3 regions of the Sinorhizobium sp. RAC02 genome follow, and region 1 is predicted to be linked to each of the others. Evidence: predicted binding sites of a transcription regulator. Region 1 holds the regulator's gene; each other region holds the start of a gene.
What was found. Region 1 encodes HrcA, which represses chaperone genes, less so after heat shock. Its sites were predicted from a motif close to GTTAGCACTCNCNNNNNGNGAGTGCTAAC; they were not measured.
Positions count from the first base shown of each region.

Region 1 (3,979 bases):
GCACCGACCATCGTTGCGGAAAGCACGAAGAAACTGAGGACGATGTCCGTCGCAAGCGCCGTCATGGCGCTCGACATGACGGACGAGCCGGTTCTTCTCTTCCGCAGCGCCGGGTCGGAGCAGCTCAATATCGTCTACCGACGCAACGACGGCAATATTGGCTGGATCGACGCAGCCAATATCAAAGGCTGAGTGACGGGAGCGTGGTGCCGGAAACCGGCACCACGTTTCTTCAATCCCTTCACCCGCCTCACGAGGACAAAAGCATGGCATTGGCAGGTTTGCTGCAGCAAAGTGCGATTATTCCGGCGATGAAGGCCAATTCCAAGAAGCAGATGCTTCAGGAACTGGCGGCAAAAGCGGCGAAGCTCACCGGAATTCCGGAACGCGAGATTTTTGACGTCATTCTTCAGCGCGAACGGCTCGGTTCGACCGGTGTGGGCAATGGCATCGCCATCCCGCACGGCAAGCTGAAGGAGCTTTCACAGATCACCGGCCTCTTCGCGAGACTGGAGACCCCTGTGGACTTCGAGGCATTGGACGACCAGCCGGTCGACCTCGTCTTCCTGCTTCTGGCGCCGGAAGGCGCCGGTGCGGACCATTTGAAGGCTCTGTCACGCATCGCCCGCGTGCTGCGCGATCCATCGATGGTCGCGAAGCTGCGCGCCTCCGACAGCGAGAGCGCGATCTACGCCTGCCTCAGCGAGGAGCAGGCGTCGAACGCGGCCTGACCATTTCGAATACGCATGAAAAAACCGGCGGTTTTGCGACCGCCGGTTTTTCTTTTTCATTCGATTGAGGATCAGGCCTGTGCAGCACTTGCCTCGCCGGCGGGAGCCTTCGGGCCGCCCTTCGACACGCCGACCATGGCGGGACGCAGCACGCGCTCGCCGATGACGAATCCGGCCTGCACGACCTGCACGACCGTGTTGTTGGCGACTTCCGGATTCGGCACTTCAAACATCGCCTGGTGGAAGTTCGGGTCGAACTTTTCGCCAACCGGATCGAGCTTGCGCACGCCGTGACGTTCGAGGGCGGCAAGCATGGAACGCTCGGTCATCTCGACACCTTCCGCCAGCGCCTTCAAGCCGGCATCGCCGCTTTCCAAGGCGTCGGCCGGAATGGCGTCCAGTGCACGGCGCAGGTTGTCGGACACGGCCAGCATGTCGCGCGCAAAACCGGCGACGGAATAGGACTTGGCGTCCTTCACATCACGCTCGGTGCGGCGACGCAGGTTGTCCATTTCCGCGGCGAGGCGGAGATACCGGTCCCTGAGATCGCTGTTTTCCGCGCGCAGAACGTCGATCGGATCCGGCTCGGCAGGGGCATCTACCTCGGCAGCCACGTCGTCCAGTGCGGACGTTTCTGCTGCAAAGCCGTTTTCCGCGCCTTCGTCAGGTCCATGTTTCTTGTTGTCGTCGGTCATGACGTACTCCGAATTGCATCTTTTAAGGGTTGGGCCCGATATCGAGCTTTGAACCCGAAAAATCAAGGGCTGATGGCTGGATTGCCAGAGTTCAGCGCGAAAGCCGCGACATGAGCTGGGCCGTATAGTCCACCATGGGCACGATACGGGAATAGTTGAGCCGGGTCGGCCCGATGACGCCGACGGCGCCGACGATCTTCTCGTCGCTGTCGCGGTAGGGCGCCACGATCAGCGAAGAACCGGAAAGCGAAAAGAGCTTGTTTTCCGAGCCGATGAAGATGCGCACGCCAGGGCCGGTCTCGGCGAGGTTCAAGAGCTCGATCAGGCTGTCCTTGCGCTCCAGGTCGTCGAACAGCATGCGCAGCCGATCGATATCCTCCGCCCCGGCAAGGCCTTCGAGCAGATTTGCCCGGCCGCGCACGATGAGCCGCGTCGGCTTCGCCGCATCGAAGCCGCCGGACCAGACCGCAAGCCCGCGCTCGACCAGATCCTGCGACAGCTTGTCGAGCTCGCCGCTGATTTCGCCGCGCAGGCGCTCCAGTTGGGCGCGCGCTTCAAACAGCGTGTTGCCGGCAAGATGGGCGTTGAGGAAGTTGGCCGCTTCCGTCAACTGCGAGCTGGTGACGCCGGCCGGCAGTTCGATGATGCGGTTTTCGATCTGGTCATGATCGCCGACCAGCACGACAAGCGCCTTGGTCGGCTCCAACCGGATGAACTCGACATGTTTCAAAATGGCGTCGTTCTTCGAGGTAATGACGAGGCCAGCGCCGCGCGACATACCGGACAGCGCCTGGCTCGCCTCGTTCATCATCGTCTCGACGGCGGTATGTTTCTGGCCGTGCGGGCGCACATGCCGCTCGATCGAGGCGCGGTCTTCCGCCGAAATGTTGCCGACCTGCATGAAGGCATCGACAAAGAAGCGCAGGCCAAGCTGCGTCGGCAGCCGCCCGGCGCTGGTATGCGGTGAATAGATGAGACCGAGTTCTTCCAGGTCGCTCATCACGTTGCGCACGGAAGCGGGCGACAGCGACATGGGCAGGATGCGCGACAGGTTGCGCGAGCCGAGAGGCTCTCCGCTTTCCAGATAGCTTTCCACGATGCGGCGAAAGACTTCGCCCGAACGCTCGTCGAGCGCCGCCTGACTGTCAGGACCCGGAGACTTCAAAACCATCTTTCCGCTGCAACCTCGTTATTTCCAGGGAATATAGTGATTTCGGGCGGAAGCGCAAAACGGATTTTCGCGGCGCAACATCCCGAGAAATCGCGCGGGGTGACGCCGCGCCATTCCCTCGCCCGGCGAACTGGTCTAAAGCAGCGTTCCAGATATCACGAGACAGGAGTTCGCAATGCGGCCGTCCGGCAGAAAAACCGATCAGATGCGCAAGGTTTCCTTCGAGCGCAACATCTCCAAGCATGCCGAAGGCTCCTGTCTCGTCAAGTTCGGCGACACGCATGTGCTCGTTACCGCAAGCCTCGAAGAGAAGACGCCGCCATGGCTGCGCAACAGCGGCAAGGGCTGGGTGACTGCCGAATACGGCATGCTGCCGCGCGCCACGGGTGACCGCATGCGCCGCGAAGCCGCTGCCGGCAAGCAGGGCGGCCGCACGCAGGAAATCCAGCGCCTCATCGGCCGGTCGCTGCGCGCCGTCGTCGATCTCGAAGCGCTCGGCGAACGCCAGATCACCGTCGACTGCGACGTCATCCAGGCCGATGGCGGCACCCGTACCGCCTCGATCACCGGCGCCTTCATCGCCCTTCACGACTGCCTGAAGTGGATGGAAGCGCGCAGCATGATCAAGGTCGAGAAGGTCCTGAAGGACCATGTCGCCGCGATCTCCTGCGGCATCTTCGCGAGCCAGTCGGTCATCGACCTCGACTATCTCGAGGATTCCGCTGCCGAGACGGACGCCAACTTCGTCATGACCGGCTCGGGCGGCATCGTCGAAATCCAGGGCACGGCCGAAGGCAAGCCGTTCACGGAAGAAGAGTTCTCCAGCCTGATGGCCCTTGCCCGCAATGGCATTGCCGAACTGGTCACCCTGCAGAAGCAGACCATCGCCTAAGGAAGGCGCCCATGACCGCCGCGATCGAAGGCATTCTCGAAACCGCGCTCTATGCGGACGACCTCGACGCGGCGGAAGCCTTCTATGGCGGTGTTCTCGGCCTTGAAAAGATCACGCGGCAGGCGAACCGCCACGTCTTCTTCCGCTGCGGTCCCGGCGTTCTCCTGATCTTCAATGCGAAGGAGACCGTCGTTCCGCCGCCGCCCCACGCCTTTCCCGTGCCAGTCCATGGCGCGATCGGACCGGGCCATGCCTGTTTCCGCGTGCCGGGGCCAGAGCTTGATTTCTGGGTGAAAAAGCTCGAAGAAGCCGGCATCACCATTGAAGCGGATTTTTGTTGGCCGAACGGCGCCCGCTCCATCTATTTCCGCGACCCTGCCGGCAACAGTCTTGAATGTGCCGAGCCGAGCCTCTGGAACATCGCTTAGGGACTTTTATGCGCAAGCTCGACACCAAGACGATCGTCGTCGCCAGCCACAATGCCGGAAAA
Region 1 covers NZ_CP016450.1:2,897,031-2,901,009, forward strand. Annotated here, with positions in the region: gene hpf (ribosome hibernation-promoting factor, HPF/YfiA family) at 1-192, shown strand, start outside; gene ptsN (PTS IIA-like nitrogen regulatory protein PtsN) at 267-731, shown strand; gene grpE (nucleotide exchange factor GrpE) at 803-1,426, opposite strand; gene hrcA (heat-inducible transcriptional repressor HrcA) at 1,518-2,597, opposite strand; gene rph (ribonuclease PH) at 2,773-3,489, shown strand; gene BSY16_RS13940 (VOC family protein) at 3,501-3,917, shown strand; gene rdgB (RdgB/HAM1 family non-canonical purine NTP pyrophosphatase) at 3,926-3,979, shown strand, end outside.

Region 2 (3,979 bases), 250 kb from region 1:
AGAATCCGCCCGACCACGATGGAGCCTTCGTCGCCGGCGTTTTCGGCGATCTGGCGAACGAGTGACTGCAAGGCCTTGCGGATGATGGCGACGCCGGCATTCTGGTCGTCGTTCTCGCCCTTGACGTCGAGGACGATGGAGGCGCGCAGCAGGGCGGTTCCGCCGCCGGGCACGATACCTTCTTCGACAGCAGCACGCGTCGCGTTGAGCGCGTCGTCGATGCGGTCTTTCTTTTCCTTCACTTCGATTTCCGTCGAACCGCCGACCCGGATCACGGCAACGCCGCCGGAAAGCTTGGCAAGACGTTCCTGCAGCTTTTCCTTGTCGTAGTCCGACGTCGTCTCTTCGATCTGTGCCTTGATCTGTGCCACGCGGCCTTCAATCTCGGCCTTGGTGCCGGCGCCATCGACGACGGTGGTGGTTTCCTTGGTGATCGAGACTTTCTTGGCATGGCCGAGCATCTCGAGCGTGACGGTCTCGAGTTTGACGCCGAGGTCTTCGGAAATCACCGTGCCGCCGGTCAGGATCGCGAGATCCTCCAGCATGGCCTTGCGGCGGTCGCCGAAGCCCGGAGCCTTGACGGCAGCGATCTTGAGGCCGCCGCGCAGCTTGTTGACGACGAGGGTCGCAAGCGCTTCGCCTTCGACATCCTCCGAGATGATCACCAGCGGCTTGCCGGTCTGAACGACAGCTTCCAGGATCGGCAGCATGGCCTGCAGATTGGAGAGCTTCTTTTCGTGCAGCAGCACGTAGGCATCCTCCAGATCAGCCACCATCTTCTCGGCATTGGTGACGAAATAGGGGCTGAGATAACCGCGGTCGAACTGCATGCCCTCGACGACTTCGAGTTCCGTCTCGGCGGTCTTGGCTTCCTCGACGGTAATGACACCCTCGTTGCCGACCTTCTGCATCGCGTCGGCGATGTACTGGCCGATTTCCTTTTCGCCATTGGCCGAGATCGTGCCGACCTGGGCAATCTCTTCCGAGGTGTTGATCTTCTTGGCCTTGGCGAGCAGGTCCTTGACGACGGCGGTGACCGCAAGGTCGATGCCGCGCTTCAGGTCCATCGGGTTCATGCCGGCAGCGACGGCCTTGCCGCCTTCGCGAACGATGGCCTGGGCAAGAACGGTTGCCGTCGTCGTGCCGTCGCCGGCGATGTCGTTGGTCTTGGAGGCGACTTCGCGAACGAGCTGGGCGCCCATATTCTCGAACTTGTCTTCCAGTTCGATTTCCTTGGCGACGGTGACGCCGTCCTTGGTGATGCGCGGCGCGCCGTACGACTTGTCGATCACGACGTTGCGGCCCTTGGGACCGAGCGTGACTTTCACGGCGTCAGCGAGGATATCGACGCCGCGCAGCAGCTTTTCGCGTGCATCACGGCCGAATTTGATCTGTTTGGCAGACATGGAAAAACTCCCGGGCCGTTGGCCCTCTGGTCTCTATGATAGGAAACGGCAGAAACGCTCGAGATCAGGCGATGACGCCCATGATGTCGGCTTCCTTCATGATCAAAAGGTCCTCGCCGTCGAGCTTGACCTCAGTGCCCGACCACTTGCCGAACAGGATGCGGTCGCCAGCCTTGACGTCCAGCGGGACGACCTTGCCGGACTCGTCACGAGCGCCGGAACCGACGGCGACGATTTCGCCCTCCTGCGGTTTTTCCTTGGCGGTGTCAGGAATGATGATACCGCCCTTGGTCTTGGCTTCAGCCTCGATACGGCGCACGACGACGCGGTCGTGCAACGGCCGGAAAACGGTACTTGTCATTTTTTGGGTTCCTCGGCAAGAACGCGGCCCGATGGCCGATCCCGCCAAACACTCTTAGCACTCCCACGCCGGGAGTGCTAGCGGAGTTTCTCGTTTGGTTGTGCTGGAAAGTGGCCGGGGATAAGACGCCTGCGGGCAATATGTCGGGTAGCCAATGGGAGAAGGCGAGAAATATCACGCCTATTCTGACGTATCGCAGCTCGAAGCATTTAACGGGAAAGTTCGCTAATTCTTGCCAACGTCGCGCGCTGCCTTCATATCGGGCCTATGACCCGTGATTCCAAAATTTTCGTCGGCCTTAAATCCACGCGCAAGAAAGCATCTCCGTCTAGCGAGCCTGTCGGCCCGAAATGTCAATGGGATGGTTGCGAAAAGAGAGGCACGCACCGCGCGCCCGTCGGACGAGACGCCGAAGGCCTGTATCTGCTGTTCTGTCTGGAGCATGTGAAGGAATACAACAAGGGCTACAACTTTGCGACGGGCCTTTCTGATGCAGACGTCGCCCGCTACCAGAAAGAGGCGACGACCGGCGCGCGCCCGACCTGGGGGGCGGCGGTCAGCCAGGGATCCGAAGTCCCGATGCCCTTTACCGTCCGCTCTGGTTCTGCAAAGGCATTGAATGCACGCAAGACCGCGGCCCAGCGCCAGGCGCAAAGAGCCGAACTCCAGAAGCGAAAACTCAAGGTGCTTGAAGCCAAGGCATTTGAGACACTCGGTCTTTCGCCGGATGCGACGCCGGAGGAAATCAAGAGCCGCTACAAGGAAAGGCTCAAGATGCACCATCCCGACACCAACCAGGGAAACCGCATTTCCGAGGATGAGCTTCGCGCTTCAATCGAGGCGCATAAGATTCTCAAGTTGAATGGATTTTGCTGAGAGATTCATCTCTACAGCGGTAGCCCTGCGGGCGTTGAAATGACAAGCTGAGCATTGACCGCCTCGGGGGACAAGACGCGTTTGTTCATCTGTCCGCCTTGCAATGCGATGGTTCGCTCCGCGAAGGCGATACTATCGGCTTCGCGGTTGAACAACGTCGGTAGCCAGCCGCGGTATGTCGAGTGGTCACAACAACGTATCTCAATCTGTGGAAGGCCTATCCATGACACCGTCGTCGAACAGTCGGATCAAACCTTGACCGGTTCCAACCTGCCCCCATCGCTTGAACGGCTCGGCTGGTCGGGTTTCTTCGCCGCTCAGGTCGAGCCAGCCGAAGCGGATCTCGCGCCCAGGCGCGTCGCCTCGGTTCACCGGGCCCGTATCGACACGATCGATACCACCGGACCGGTGGGATTTGAGCTGCCAGCTAGCGCCAACACTGCTGATTTTGCGGTGGGCGATTGGGTTCTTGCCGATCCCCTGACAGGCATGTTTGTCCGCCGTCTCGATCGAAAGACCGTGTTCCAGCGGCGCGCGGAAGGCGGACACGGCCAGCAGCTTGCCGCCGCCAACGTGGATACGCTGTTTATCGTGACCTCGTGCAATGCCGATTTCAACCTTGGAAAGCTGGAACGCTACCTGATCATGGCCAACCAGGCGGGAACCAATCCGGTGATCGTGCTGACCAAGGCTGACACCGCCGATGACGCGGGCCTATTCGAACAGCAAGCCAAGGCGCTGCAGCGTGATTTGCCCGTCATTGTCTTGAATGCGCGCTCGGGCGATGCCGTTTCCCTGCTGAAGCCCTGGTGCGGTGCTGGCCAGACAGTGGCGCTGGTGGGGTCCTCCGGCGTCGGAAAGTCGACGCTGGTGAACACTCTGGCCGGGCCGGCATCCGGCACAATGCAGAAGACCGGAGGGATCCGTGAGCATGATGCACAGGGCCGGCACACCACGACCGCACGATCGCTGCATGCCATTTCAGGCGGCGGTTGGGTTATCGATACGCCGGGAATACGAACGCTCTACGTCAGCGATGTTACCGACGCGATCGATACGCTGTTTGCCGAAATCACCGACCTGACCCCGCTTTGCCGATTTCGCGACTGCACCCATGTCCACGAACCGGGCTGCGCCGTGCAGGCGGCTGTCGCCACCGGGACCCTCAGCGCCGACCGTCTGGAACGCTGGCGCAGCCTTCTTGCGGAAAACCGCGACCGAACGCCGGTCGTCAGCGGACCACGCGGCAACAAGATCGTCCGCAAGAAGAAATACTGAGGTTAGGCCGGATCGACAGTCGGGTTTCCCAAATCGCCCAGTCGCTGTTTCATGGGCG
Region 2 covers NZ_CP016450.1:2,648,988-2,652,966, reverse strand. Annotated here, with positions in the region: gene groL (chaperonin GroEL) at 1-1,406, opposite strand, end outside; gene groES (co-chaperone GroES) at 1,471-1,767, opposite strand; gene BSY16_RS12755 (J domain-containing protein) at 2,035-2,643, shown strand; gene rsgA (ribosome small subunit-dependent GTPase A) at 2,899-3,921, shown strand.
Region 2: groES (co-chaperone GroES) is a predicted target of HrcA. The motif match lies at 1,821-1,849, and genes of this name have one in related genera.

Region 3 (3,979 bases), 630 kb from region 1:
GGAGAAGTTGCGATCGAAGGGATATTCGATGACGGCGGAAAAACCCATGCCTTCGAGGATGCGGGCCTTCAACGGTGCCGGCGTCAGACGGAAGACGGGGCGCTCCGGTCGGAAGACGGTGCGCGGATGGGGCTCGAAGGTCAGCACGAGGGCGGGGATGCCGCGCTCGGCGGCAAGATCGAGCGCCCGTTGCAGAACAGCCTGGTGGCCGCGGTGCACGCCGTCGAAATTGCCGATTGCAATGACGCCGCCGCGCAGATGCTCCGGCAGCGGCTGTTTCGTCTCGTTCCTGTGAAATACCGTCATGCCGACCGTCTCCGTCCCGTCACTGCAGCCGGGGCATCCACCACTTCGGGTGGGCATTTTCCTGAGCGAGAAAGCGTTCCAATCTTGCCTCGTCCGTGCGGCCGGCTTCAACATATTCCTGCGCATGGATGCCGCCGGAAATATAGAGCACATCGAGACCGAAGGCTTCAGCGCCGCGTACATCGGTCGGCATGCCGTCGCCGATGGCGATGACGCGCGACAGGTCGAAGGCGCCGCGCACGTCCTCAGCCTCCGCAATCGACTTTTCGTAGATCGGCCGATGCGGCTTGCCGGCGATCTGGCTGGTGCAGCCGAGCTCTTCATAGAGCTTGGCAAGCGCACCGGCACAGGGAATGAGGCGGTGGCCGCGCTCGACGACGAGGTCGGGGTTGGCGCAGATGAAGGGCAGCTTTTTCGCGGCGAGCGCGGTCAGCTCCGCGCGATAATCCTCGACGGTATCCTTCTCGTCTTCGCGAAGGCCGGCGCAGACGACGATGCCCGCCTCCTCCAGGCCGACCAGCTCGACGCCTAGGCCATCGAGCAGGGCCAAGTCCTTTTCCGCGCCGATGAAATAGATCTTCTTCGGGCCTTGCGCGATCAGCGCACGGGTGACGTCGCCCGATGTGACGATACGATCATAAGAATCATCGGTGACGCCGAGGCCGCGGATCTGCACTTTCACGCCCGGATGCGGGCGCGGCGAATTGGTGATGAGCACGACGGTGAGGCCGGCCGCGCGGGCCTCGGCGAGTGCCTCCGAGGCATACGAAAAGGCTTCGACGCCATTGTGCAGGACGCCCCAGACGTCGCAGAGCACCACGTCATAGTGCGCGGTGATATCGCGGAAGGATTGGATGCGGTGAGCCATCAGGGATTCCCGTGTCGAGGTCGAGCCCGGCTGACATTGCAAAGCGACGCCAAGAAAACAAGCCTCTCCACACAATTTTGCCGCATCGGCGGGGAAACTGCCGGAAATTCATCAGCCTGACTTGATGGCGTGCGATTTCGCTCCCATCTGGCGGCAGCGGTAACCATTCGCGGCAAAATAATTTCCGGTCGCTCTTCTTGACTCGAAAAGCCCCACCGCCTATCTCCAGGCCGCTAGCACTCCTAAACGGTGAGTGCTAACACTCATCCATCGGATCCAGTTCGGGATCCGCAATGTCATTCGATCGAGGGATAAGACAATGGCAAGCACCACCTTCCGCCCGCTTCACGATCGCGTCGTCGTTCGTCGCGTTGAATCTGAAGCCAAGACCAAGGGCGGCATCATCATTCCTGACACCGCCAAGGAAAAGCCGCAGGAAGGCGAAATCGTCGCCGTCGGTTCCGGCGCTCGTGACGAGTCCGGCAAGGTTGTTCCGCTGGACGTCAAGGCTGGCGACCGCGTTCTGTTCGGCAAGTGGTCGGGCACCGAAGTCAAGCTCGACGGCGAAGACCTTCTGATCATGAAGGAAGCCGACATCATGGGCGTCATCGGCTGATCTAGCCGATAAATCCCTTTCCGAAATTCGCTGATACCTCTTTCAGGAGTTCACACAATGGCAGCCAAAGAAGTCAAATTCGGCCGCACCGCGCGCGAAAAGATGCTGCGTGGCGTCGACGTTCTCGCAGACGCAGTCAAGGTAACGCTCGGCCCGAAGGGTCGTAACGTCGTTATCGACAAGTCCTTCGGCGCACCGCGCATCACCAAGGACGGCGTTTCCGTCGCCAAGGAAATCGAACTGGAAGACAAGTTCGAGAATATGGGCGCCCAGCTCGTTCGCGAAGTCGCTTCCAAGACCAACGACATCGCCGGCGACGGCACGACGACCGCAACCGTTCTTGCCCAGGCTATCGTTCGCGAAGGCCACAAGGCTGTTGCCGCCGGCATGAACCCGATGGACCTGAAGCGCGGCATCGATCTCGCCGTTGCTGAAGTCGTCAAGGATCTCCAGGCCAAGGCCAAGAAGATCAACACCTCGGAAGAAGTTGCCCAGGTCGGCACGATCTCCGCAAACGGCGACAAGCAGGTCGGTCTCGACATTGCTGAAGCCATGCAGAAGGTCGGCAACGAAGGCGTCATCACGGTTGAAGAAGCCAAGACCGCCGAAACCGAACTCGAAGTCGTCGAAGGCATGCAGTTCGACCGCGGCTACCTGTCGCCCTACTTCGTGACCAACCCGGAAAAGATGATCGCCGACCTCGAAGACGCTTTCATTCTCCTGCACGAAAAGAAGCTCTCGAACCTTCAGGCAATGCTGCCGGTTCTCGAAGCCGTCGTTCAGACCGGCAAGCCGCTGGTCATCATCGCTGAAGACGTCGAAGGCGAAGCCCTCGCAACGCTCGTCGTCAACAAGCTGCGTGGCGGCCTCAAGATCGCTGCCGTCAAGGCTCCTGGCTTCGGCGACCGCCGCAAGGCCATGCTGGAAGACATTGCCATCCTGACGGGCGGCACTGTCATCTCCGAAGACCTCGGCATCAAGCTTGAAAACGTAACGCTCGACATGCTCGGCCGTTCGAAGAAGGTTTCGATCTCCAAGGAAAACACGACGATCGTCGACGGTGCCGGCCAGAAGGCTGAAATCGAAGGCCGCGTCGCGCAGATCAAGGCTCAGATCGAAGAAACCACCTCCGACTACGACCGCGAGAAGCTGCAGGAACGTCTTGCCAAGCTCGCTGGCGGCGTTGCCGTCATCCGCGTCGGCGGTTCGACGGAAGTCGAAGTGAAGGAAAAGAAGGACCGCATCGACGACGCCCTCAACGCGACGCGCGCTGCTGTTCAGGAAGGCATCGTACCGGGCGGTGGCGTTGCCCTGCTGCGTTCTTCCACGAAGATCACCGTCAAGGGTGAAAACGACGACCAGGAAGCTGGCATCAACATCGTTCGCAAGGCGCTCCAGTCGCTGGTTCGCCAGATTGCCGAGAACGCTGGTGACGAAGCTTCGATCGTTGTCGGCAAGATCCTCGACAAGAACGAAGACAACTACGGCTACAACGCCCAGACCGGCGAATACGGCGACCTGATCGCGCTTGGCATCGTCGACCCGGTCAAGGTTGTCCGCACGGCTCTGCAGAACGCTGCTTCGGTTGCTTCGCTGCTGATCACGACGGAAGCCATGATCGCCGAACTGCCGAAGAAGGAATCCGCTGGCGGCATGCCTGGCGGCATGGGCGGCATGGGTGGCATGGACATGATGTAAGGCCTTCGGGTCTTATATCTGAGCCACCCGGTTCAGTTCGGAAAGGGCGGTCTTCGGGCCGCCCTTTCTGCTTTGCTGCAGGGCCGGGCTGTATCGTTGCCGTGAAAAGAATTTTTCCATTCGTGCAATAATTATCAAAAAGCCGTTGCTGGCATCAGAAAACTAATTATAAAGGCGCCCCAAGTGAACTTTTCAGATTCACTCGGGGTTCAGGCGCTAAATTCGACACTGTGTTGTCGGCTTGTTGCGAAGCCGGATTTCCCGAAGCATTGGATAGCACCCGCCGGGGACTGAACAAAGTCAGCGGCGGTCTTTACGCGTACACCCGGTCCGATCGACGGTAGGATCCGGGTATAGTTCAGTTCATGGAAAAATGGTTCGGCCGACTTCGGGGGTTGTCAGCCAACGCTGTCTTTTTAGCATGTCACGGGCCTCAAGGGACGGACATGTTCGGCAAAATTCGAGCAACTGCCTGAGGTCGTGGGTGTTCA
Region 3 covers NZ_CP016450.1:2,270,426-2,274,404, forward strand. Annotated here, with positions in the region: gene BSY16_RS10920 (bifunctional riboflavin kinase/FAD synthetase) at 1-306, opposite strand, end outside; gene BSY16_RS10925 (TIGR01459 family HAD-type hydrolase) at 326-1,174, opposite strand; gene groES (co-chaperone GroES) at 1,494-1,790, shown strand; gene groL (chaperonin GroEL) at 1,848-3,488, shown strand; gene BSY16_RS10940 (hypothetical protein) at 3,973-3,979, shown strand, end outside.
Region 3: groES (co-chaperone GroES) is a predicted target of HrcA. The motif match lies at 1,407-1,435, and genes of this name have one in related genera.